DNA from 3 places in the Pseudomonas sp. ADAK7 genome. Region 3 is predicted to be linked to each of the others. Evidence: predicted binding sites of a transcription regulator. Region 3 holds the regulator's gene; each other region holds the start of a gene.
What was found. Region 3 encodes FliA, which starts transcription of late flagellar genes. Its sites were predicted from a motif close to CTAAAGTTTNNNNNNNNNNNGCCGNTAA; they were not measured.
Positions count from the first base shown of each region.

Region 1 (3,275 bases), 1.2 Mb from region 3:
TTCCGCCAGCCATGCTGGCAGGCCGCCGTCGACATAGTGGTATTTGCTATGGCCGATGACATCCAGCAACCAGATAAACCGGCCAGCCCAGCCGCCACCTTCGTCGTCATAGACCACGTAGACCGCATCGGGGTTGTGGCCCAGTTCGCCGAACAATGTTTCAAGGGCCGCTTGGGTCGGCAGCAAGCCTGGCGCCGGCGCCTGGCCGAGTTGCGTACGTTTCGGGTCGACAAAACGCGCGCCGGGCAGATGCCCTTCGGTGTAGCGGGCGCTGCTGGTCAGGTCGACCAGAATCAGATCGCGGGCGTCGAGACGCGGGAGCAAGTCGCTCGGCTCGATCACCAGCGGCAAGCCAGAGAAGTCAGACATGTGAGGTCTCCAGAGCACAAAGGGAGGGATTGTAGAGCCTATTGGCCACGGGTGCTAAAGCTATGCAGGGCCTTTTCGATGCACTGCGCGGTTTTGCCGAAGGCTTGCACGGTGATTTCCGAGAACGGCCCGCCGCCCTGGTCCGCCACCACAATCATGATCACCCGGCCATTATTGACCAGTGAGCGCAGCAGCAAGTGTTCGCCGCTGAACTGCGAACGCAGGCTGGCGGGCAGCAGGGCCGAGAACTGGGCGTTGTTGGCTGGCGTCAGGCGCACCTGGGCCTGTTGCGAGAGCAGGCGTTGCAACACGCTGCTCTGGCTGACCAGGAAATTCAGGTCGGCGGCTTCTTTCGCCAGCCCTGCGGTCTGGTGCACCCGCAGATTGGCGTGGGTGCGGTCGGCCATCAGGATCATCACCCGACGCATGCCGCAGGCGACCAGCGCATCCCGGGCCGAGGTGGTCAGGTGCATCGCGTTGGTAAAGCGGCTCGGCTCCACCAGCAGCTCGGCGCATTGTTTGCGCCAGTTTGTCAGGTCTTCGGTGGTCGGCGCCGGGGCCGGCAGCAAACCGGCGTGCACACGGTTCATGCCCCACGGCCACAGCAGTGACACCGCTGGGTGCCAGAGGTCGGGCATCGCATGCTGGCGGGCGCTGTTGGCGGCCTGTTGGTGCAACTGTTGTTGCACTTCATCCATCGATATTTGCAGGTAAAGGCTGGTCAGGTACTGCCAGCGTTGACTGTGCGGGCAGTCCCAGGCCTGTTGTGCCGACAGCGCCAGGCCGTTGGCCAGCAGCACGGTGTTGGCTGGCTGATTGAGCCAGCGACGCAGGGTCGGATCGTCGTCGAGACGATTTTGCTGGCGCAGCGGATGCTCGCTGTCCCGGGCAATGCGCAGCACTTTCACCAGTTCCCGTTGTTCGTTGAGCAGCAGGCGATAGCCCTGTTGCACCCAGATCGGCAACCGCCAGATGTCCACCAACGCCAGGCAGATTTCCAGCAGGCGCACGCCGAACAACTGCTTTTCGACTTTGCGCGCCGACTCGCCTTTATGGATGACCCGCAGCTCCCACTCTTCGAGCAAGTGCGGATGCGTCAGCGCCATCGGCCACAGCGGCGAGAGAAACAGCAGGCTGCCCCAATGGATGTCCTGCCACAGGCGCGCGAGGCGATTGGCGAAAAAACCGTTGGCCTGTTGCGTCGCGTGCTGGCTGATCAGTTGCAGCTGGCGCAGGGCTTTCGGAATCCCGGACTGCGGCTCGGCCGGCAGGCGATCGAGCAGTTCTTCGGTGCGTTTCAAGCCGAGACGATTGAGCGCCACATCGAGGTTTTCTGCCGGCTCCGTCATGCTGCCGTGGGTGTGGCGGTTGGCTTCGCGAATGACGCTCAAGGCCAGGGCCGGACTTTCCTGCATTAATTCGGCAATGTCGCGCAGCGAGCTGCGGTTATTGCGAATGGCTTTGCAGACCCGGTCGTGACTCTCTTGCGGAACCGGCAGGCGCACGCCATCGAGCAGCTTGACCCAGCCTTCGAGATTGATCGGTTTTGGAGTTGGAACGTTCGTTTCGTTAGCCATGGCTGGACGGGATCATCATTGGCTGTAAACACGCCCGGCGCGGGCTAAATTGGCTTTTCGCCTGAACTGGCTATAGTCTGGCGCAGTTTTGCCGATAAGTAGAAGAAGAGATTTTTTAACTTCCGAATATGACCTTGAACCCGACTCAGTAAGTGCTCTCCTACCTATGGCTAAATTAATCGGCATCATCGTCGTATTCGCGAGCGTGCTCGGCGGATACGTGCTTTCCCATGGCAAAATTGCCGCCCTGATTCAGCCTTTCGAGGTGATGATCATCGGGGGTGCGGCCCTGGGTGCATTCCTGCAGGCCAACCCCGGTTACATGACCATGCACGTGCTCAAGAAATCCTTGAGCATGTTCAGTTCGCGCTTCAACCACACCTTCTATCTTGAAGTGCTGGGCCTGATCTACGAGATCCTCAACAAGAGCCGCCGCGAAGGCATGATGGCCATCGAAGGCGACATCGAAGATGCCGCTGCGAGCCCGATCTTCGCCAAGTACCCGACAGTCTTGAAAGACGAACGCATGACCGCGTTCATCTGCGATTACCTGCGTATCATGTCCTCCGGCAACATGGCGCCCCATGAACTCGAAGGCCTGTTCGACATGGAACTCTACAGCCTCAAGGAAGACCTGGAACACCCTTCCCACGCGGTGAACGGCATCGCCGACGCCATGCCGGGTTTCGGTATCGTGGCGGCGGTACTCGGTATTGTGGTGACCATGGCTTCCTTGGGTGAAGGCGACCAGAAATCCATCGGCCTGCACGTCGGTGCGGCCCTGGTCGGTACCTTCTTCGGTATTCTCGCGGCGTACGGTTTCTTTGGTCCGTTGGCCCATTCCCTGGCCCACGATGCCAAGGAAGAACTGAATGTATACGAAGCCATCAAGGCTTCGCTGGTGGCTTCGGCTTCCGGCATGCCGCCTTCGTTGGCGGTGGAGTTCGGGCGCAAGGTTCTGTACCCGGCGCACCGTCCAAGCTTTGCCGAGCTGGAACAAGCCGTTCGCGGTCGTTAAGCCATGGAAAATAATCAGCCGATAATCATCAAGCGCGTCAAGCGCATCGCCGGCGGGCATCACGGGGGCGCCTGGAAAATCGCCTTCGCTGACTTCGCCACGGCGATGATGGCGTTCTTCCTGGTGTTGTGGCTGCTGTCCACCGCCACACCGGAACAGAAGATCGCCATCGCCGGTTACTTCAAGGACCCGGTCGGCTTCTCCGAAAGCGGCACGCCCTACATCATCGACTTGGGCGGCACGCCGACCCTGGCGCCGGAGAACACCCTCAACCCCGAGGTGAAGTCCCAGCCGCAGCCAGACAAGGTCAC
Region 1 is NZ_CP052861.1:3,837,187-3,840,461, reverse strand. It holds gene HKK53_RS17735 (rhodanese-like domain-containing protein) at 1-369, opposite strand, end outside; gene HKK53_RS17730 (HDOD domain-containing protein) at 408-1,946, opposite strand; gene motA (flagellar motor stator protein MotA) at 2,113-2,964, shown strand; gene motB (flagellar motor protein MotB) at 2,968-3,275, shown strand, end outside.
Region 1: a site for FliA is predicted at 2,017-2,044, ahead of motA (flagellar motor stator protein MotA). Genes of this name have one in related genera too.

Region 2 (3,275 bases), 880 kb from region 3:
TCACCCTCAAGCCTGAGCGCAACGCCGAATACGAGTTGAAGTTCAGTTCCGGCAACGGCCAGTGCACCACGTTGCTGCAGCGGGTGGCGCGGGTCGATGGCAAAGATGTCCGCACGCCTTTGGTCATCGAGCACAAGGGGCTGCCGGCCTGTGACGGGCGCAACCCGTTGTTCGTGAAACTGCCGGACCCGCTGCCGGACACGCCGCAACGCGTGACCTGGATCAACCAGATCATCGACAGTTCGGTCATTCCGGTGATGAAGCCTGACCCGATCAAGGATGCTGACAATCGCTCGTCCCCGGAAAAACTCGACAAACTGATTGCCGAACGCCAGGGCAAACTGGGCTTTACCCTGCCGGACGACTATTGGACGCTGTATCGCCAGAACCTGATCGCCTTCGACAACGAAGCCGTGCAAAACAAAACCGAGACGCTCAAGCGCTACACCGCTGAATACCGCCTGCGTCTGCAACGACTCGACGATAAACAACTGGAAGACTGGGCAAAGCCCGAAGACAAATCGGCCAAGCCTGCCAACAAGGCCGCGTTCGAAGAGTACAAATCGATGGCGATGTTTTACTTCCAGGCGCAGAAAAGTGTTCTGGTCGACACCATCAACCATCACCTCGACCGGATGGCGCAGATGGACCGCGAGTATCAGGTATGTGAGCGGTATTCTGGGTGTTGGAAGCGTTGAGGCACTGAACACTCAAGCGTCGCGCAACAGGTCGTTGGCGTTGAGCAGCTCGTAGGCAATCTCCGGGCGCTTTTCCAGACTGCGGCGAATGGCTGCGGGGATGGCGGCGCGGGTCTTGCGGCACAGGCCCGGCAGATCCTCGATCTGAATGCCGATCCCGCGCATGGTCCGCACTTCGTTGAAGCTGGGGGTCAATGCCACGCGAATCCCCAAGCGCTCGTGCATCAGCGCTTGCAGGTGCGCCAGGTCGGCGAGGTCCTTGAGGTTTTCCAGACGTTCGAGCAGGCGCTTTTCTTCCTGGCGGGTCAGGAACAGGATGCGCACATCCGCGCCGGGTGTTTCCAGCAACGGGTCACGCCCGCAAATGCAGGCGCCGGGTGGGCAGGGGGAGCGGATCGGGGCCGGGGTCGTCATGGCCTCAATCATAGAGGCCGGCGAGCGGTTTTGCCCAGCGTGTTCCAGTGCGGTCCAAGGGCAGGCGTCCAAGCGAGCCTGCCCCTGTTACTCACGCGGGTAAACGTTGGTATCAGTGAGCGGCTGGCCCCTCGTACTGCACGAGGATCGCGTTGGCCAGGTCTTCGTCGGTGGCATTGAGGCCTGGGTTGTCCTGGCGGATCTGCTGCAACACCGCCTCCATGTAGACCCCGCGGATCGCGCCGTTACTGGCGACAAACGCAGAGACGTCATCCCGGGCAGGAATCACCATCTTGTGGTCTTTGAAGGTCGAATACAGGGACGCGGAAACCCCTGCCGAGGTCGCGACGTCCTTGCCGCTGACGGCCAGGGCAGACCCGATGGGCAGGCATAACATCAATGAAGTAATGAGTAACATGCGGCGCATGGCGTCGTCCTCCAACAGCGTAAAGCGAAAAGGAAGTAACACATTACTTAGGAGGTGCGGCGAGGCTCAGGAGTTCCGTGGCCCCCGGCAAATGGCCACGTACCCCAGGCTCTACCGCCGGTCTTAAACCGACGGGCTCACGGAAATAGGCTTAAATAACCACAGGATGGGGTCGATAACCTCTTCAGAGTCGTCTTTCGCAGCGTCCAACAGGGGAACAACAAAGTGTCCATAAAACTACGGTTACTTCTGTTGATGGGGACGGGCCTGCTCACGGCGTTGGTCATGAGCCTGGTCAGTTACCTGGGGCACACCCAGATGGCCCAGGCCGTGAACGACAGCGAAGTCAGCATGGCGGCGCTGCGCAATCACCTCGAAGCCGACATGATGCACGATGCGCTACGCGCCGACGTGCTGTCGGCGATGTTGGTGGGACTGGGCAAAAGCACCAGCAGCAAGGACGAGGTGCGCAGTTCCATCGAGGAGCATGCGACGCGTTTTCGTGAGGTGCTGGGTGAAAACCTCAAGCTGCCGGTCAACGCGACCATCATGGCCGGCCTGAACAAGATCAAGCCGAGCCTCGACACCTACATCAGTGCCGCCGAGCGAATTGTCGCGGTTGCACTGGAAAATCCGGAGGCCGCGCAGCAGCAGATCGGTACGTTCAACGGCGTGTTCACGCAACTCGAAGGCGAGATGTCGGCGCTGAGCGAGTTGATCGAGACCAACACTCAACAAGCCAGCCAAGGTACGCAGCAGGCCATCAGCCACGCCAACATCGCCCTCGGCAGCGTCCTCGTCGCCAGCTTGTTGTTGCTGTTGGCCCAGGGTCGCTGGGTGATTCTGAGCATCATGGCGCCGTTGCGCTCGGCCATTCGCATCGCCGACAGCATCGCCCATGGCAACCTCAGCGAACCGATCATCGAGCCCACCGGCAACGACGAAGCCAGCCGCCTGATCCGCACCCTGGCGACCATGCAACGCGACCTGCGCGGCATGATCGAAGTGGTGCGCAGCAACGCCCACGGCGTCAGCGGCATGAGCCAGCAATTGAGCAACGGCTGCCACGAAGTCGCCGGCAGCAGCCAGCAGCAAAGCGTCGCCGCCAGCACCATGGCCGCCGCCGCCAGCGAAATGACCGCCAGCATCGAAGAAATCACCCGCCACGCTAACCGCGCACTGGACATGGCCAACCAGGCCGAAGAACTGGCCAAGGACGGCGGCAAGGTGATTCATCAGGTGGTCAGCGACATGGACGGCATTGCGCGCTCGGCGCAGCAGTCGGCCCAGGTGATCCGCACGCTGGACAAGGAGTCCGAGGGGATTTTCAGCATCATCCAGGTGATCAAGGGCATCGCCGACCAGACCAACCTGCTGGCGCTGAATGCCGCGATCGAGGCGGCGCGCGCCGGTGAACAGGGCCGAGGTTTTGCCGTGGTCGCCGACGAAGTCCGCAGCCTGGCGGGCCGCACCAGCGCGTCCACCCAGGAAATCGCCGCGATGGTCGCACGCATCCAGCAAAGCACCCGCGAAGCCGTCACCAGCATGGAGGCCGGCGTGGCCCAGGTCGACAAAGGCATGGCCGTGACCGCCGACGTCGAACGCGCCATCCGCGAAATCCTCGAAGCCACGCTGAACACCACGCAACTGGTCAACGACATCAGCCGCACCATTGGCGAACAAAGCCTGGCCAGCAACGAAATCGCCCATCAGGTGGAAATGATTGCCGGCATGTC
Region 2 is NZ_CP052861.1:1,713,605-1,716,879, reverse strand. It holds gene HKK53_RS07905 (hypothetical protein) at 1-698, shown strand, start outside; gene HKK53_RS07900 (hypothetical protein) at 711-1,112, opposite strand; gene HKK53_RS07895 (DUF2388 domain-containing protein) at 1,225-1,539, opposite strand; gene HKK53_RS07890 (methyl-accepting chemotaxis protein) at 1,765-3,275, shown strand, end outside.
Region 2: a site for FliA is predicted at 1,691-1,718, ahead of HKK53_RS07890 (methyl-accepting chemotaxis protein). Genes of this name have one in related genera too.

Region 3 (3,275 bases):
CTGGTGCAAGCGCTGGATCCGTTGCTGCGCAAGCGTGTGATCCTGATCGATACCGCAGGCCTGCAAGCCAGCGACCCGGCACTGCGCATGCAGCTCGAAAGCCTGGCCGGTCGCGGGATCAAATCGAAAAATTATCTGGTCCTGGCAACCACCAGCCAGAAACAGGTTCTAACCGCTGCTTATCACAGTTACAAGCGGTGTGGGCTGGCCGGCTGCATCCTGACTAAACTGGATGAAACGGCGAGTCTGGGCGAGGTGTTGAGCCTGGCCATCAGTCATGAATTGCCGGTGGCTTACCTCACCGATGGCCCGCGCATTCCAGATGATCTGCATCTGCCGCGGCGTCACCAGTTGGTCAGTCGCGCGGTGAGCGTGCAAATGCAGGAAGAACCCAGCGAGGAAGCCATGGCTGACATGTTCGCTGATATTTACCACAGCCCGACCAAGCAGGTTGGCTGAGGTACTAATGAACAGTTTTTGTACCTACATCGATGGTCTGCCATGCATTGTTCAGTTGATGAACGCGCAGCCAGTAATGTGGCCTCCGTCTATGCAAGACAAGGTAAAGAAATAACATGGGCAGCATGCATCCCGTACAGGTGATCGCGGTGACCGGCGGCAAAGGTGGCGTCGGGAAGACTAACGTGTCAGTGAACTTGTCCCTGGCTCTAGCAGAGCTTGGCCGACGCGTCATGCTGCTGGACGCCGATCTGGGTCTGGCGAACGTCGACGTTCTGCTGGGACTGACGCCCAAACGTACCCTGGCCGATGTGATCGAAGGCCGCTGCGAGCTGCGCGACGTTCTGTTGCAAGGCCCGGGCGGCATTCGCATCGTCCCGGCCGCGTCCGGCACCCAGAGCATGGTTCATCTGAGCCCGGCCCAGCATGCCGGCCTGATCCAGGCCTTCAGCGATATCGGCGACAACCTCGACGTATTGGTGATCGACACGGCTGCGGGTATTGGTGACTCCGTAGTCAGTTTTGTCCGCGCCGCGCAAGAAGTGTTGCTGGTGGTCTGCGACGAGCCGACCTCCATCACCGACGCCTACGCTCTGATCAAATTGCTCAACCGCGACTACGGCATGAACCGCTTCCGCGTCCTGGCCAACATGGCCCAGAGCCCGCAAGAAGGTCGCAACCTGTTCGCCAAGTTGACCAAGGTCACGGACCGCTTCCTTGACGTCGCCTTACAATACGTCGGCGCGGTGCCTTACGACGAAAGCGTGCGCAAGGCCGTGCAGAAGCAGCGTGCCGTCTACGAAGCCTTCCCGCGCTCCAAGTGCGCCCTGGCGTTCAAGGCGATTGCACAGAAAGTCGACACCTGGCCGCTGCCGGCCAACCCGCGCGGGCACCTGGAATTTTTCGTCGAGCGTCTCGTGCAACAGACCGCAGGACCCGTCCTATGACAGCCAGTGGCTACAACCTCTACAAGAAGTCGGCACGTGATGCGCAATACGAGCTGATCGAGCGTTACGCGCCACTGGTCAAACGCATTGCTTACCACTTGCTGGCGCGTCTGCCGGCCAGTGTCCAGGTGGAAGACCTGATCCAGGCCGGGATGATTGGCCTGCTTGAAGTGTCGACCAAATACGACGCCAGCAAAGGCGCGAGTTTCGAAACGTACGCGGGCATTCGAATCCGTGGCGCGATGCTCGATGAAGTACGCAAGGGGGACTGGGCACCACGTTCGGTCCACCGCAATACCCGCATGGTCAGCGACGCAATTCGCTCGATTGAAGCTAAAACCGGCCGTGATGCTAAAGATCACGAAGTTGCGGCCGAACTCCAATTGAGTCTCGACGATTATTACGGGATTTTGAACGATACCTTGGGCAGCCGCCTGTTCAGTTTCGACGACCTGTTGCAGGACGGCGAACACGAAGGGCTGCACGAGGATGGCGCCAGTGCTCATCTGGAGCCGTCGCGCGATCTGGAAGACGAACGTTTCCAGGCCGCCTTGGCGGACGCGATTGCCAATTTGCCGGAGCGTGAGCGACTGGTGTTGGCGCTGTACTACGACGAAGAGCTGAACCTCAAGGAAATCGGTGAGGTCCTGGGTGTCAGCGAATCCCGTGTCAGCCAGTTACACAGCCAGTGCGCGGCCCGTTTGCGGGGGCGTTTGGGGGAGTGGCGAGCGCGCTGAAGGCAGTGTGGGGACACTGCGAACGAGGCTGGTGTGGTGTTGAACTGCAGCGGTCTCGATCTGTTGTGCTCCAGACAGTCATTTGAGTGCTTTGCCGGATTGATTGAAATGGCGCGTCCAGGTGCTGGGCGCGTTTAAGACTGCTTGGAGGTCGAATTGGACAAGAACATGAAAATCCTCATCGTTGATGACTTCTCAACGATGCGGCGGATCATTAAAAACCTGTTGCGTGACCTTGGGTTCACCAACACGGTCGAGGCTGACGATGGCACCACTGCCATTCCGGTGCTCAACAGCGGCAGCATCGACTTTCTGGTAACAGACTGGAACATGCCAGGCATGACCGGCATCGACCTGCTGCGCCACGTGCGCGCCGATGAAAAACTCAAGCACTTGCCAGTGCTGATGGTGACCGCTGAAGCCAAGCGCGAACAGATCATCGAAGCGGCCCAGGCCGGTGTTAACGGCTATGTGGTCAAACCCTTCACGGCCCAGGCGTTGAAAGAAAAAATCGAGAAGATTTTCGAACGCATCGGTTGAGCAACTGCGCCACGGGGGAGCTATGGAGCATAACGAATCTTCACAGGGCGATTTTGAGTCGACCCTGAAAAAACACGCGGTCGAACTGGTCGAAAGCCTTGAAAAAGGCAGGTTCGGCGACGCTGTGCAACTGATCCATGAGCTCAATCAGACCCGTGACCGCGGCCTGTATCAGGAAGTGGGCAAGCTCACTCGCGAGCTGCATAGCGCGATCGTCAATTTCCAGATTGACCCGAACATGCCGCAAGCCGAGGAAGTTTCGCAGATCACGGATGCGACCGAGCGTCTGGGGTATGTGGTCAAGCTGACCGAGGCCGCCGCCAACCGCACCATGGACCTGGTGGAAAACGCCACGCCGCTGGTCAATGGCCTGAGCCAGGAAGCCCAGGCCTTGAGCACCGACTGGGGACGGTTCATGCGTCGCGAAGTCGGGGCTGAAGAGTTTCGCGAGCTGGCGCGGCGGGTCGACGGTTTTCTGACACGCAGCAGCGAAGACAATCGCGTGGTGTCGAGCAACCTCAACGACATTCTGCTGGCTCAGGATTACCAGGACCTCACCGGTCAAGTGATCAAGCGCGTGACCCAATTGGTC
Region 3 is NZ_CP052861.1:2,592,475-2,595,749, reverse strand. It holds gene flhF (flagellar biosynthesis protein FlhF) at 1-459, shown strand, start outside; gene fleN (flagellar synthesis regulator FleN) at 576-1,406, shown strand; gene fliA (RNA polymerase sigma factor FliA) at 1,403-2,143, shown strand; gene HKK53_RS12135 (chemotaxis response regulator CheY) at 2,312-2,683, shown strand; gene HKK53_RS12130 (protein phosphatase CheZ) at 2,706-3,275, shown strand, end outside.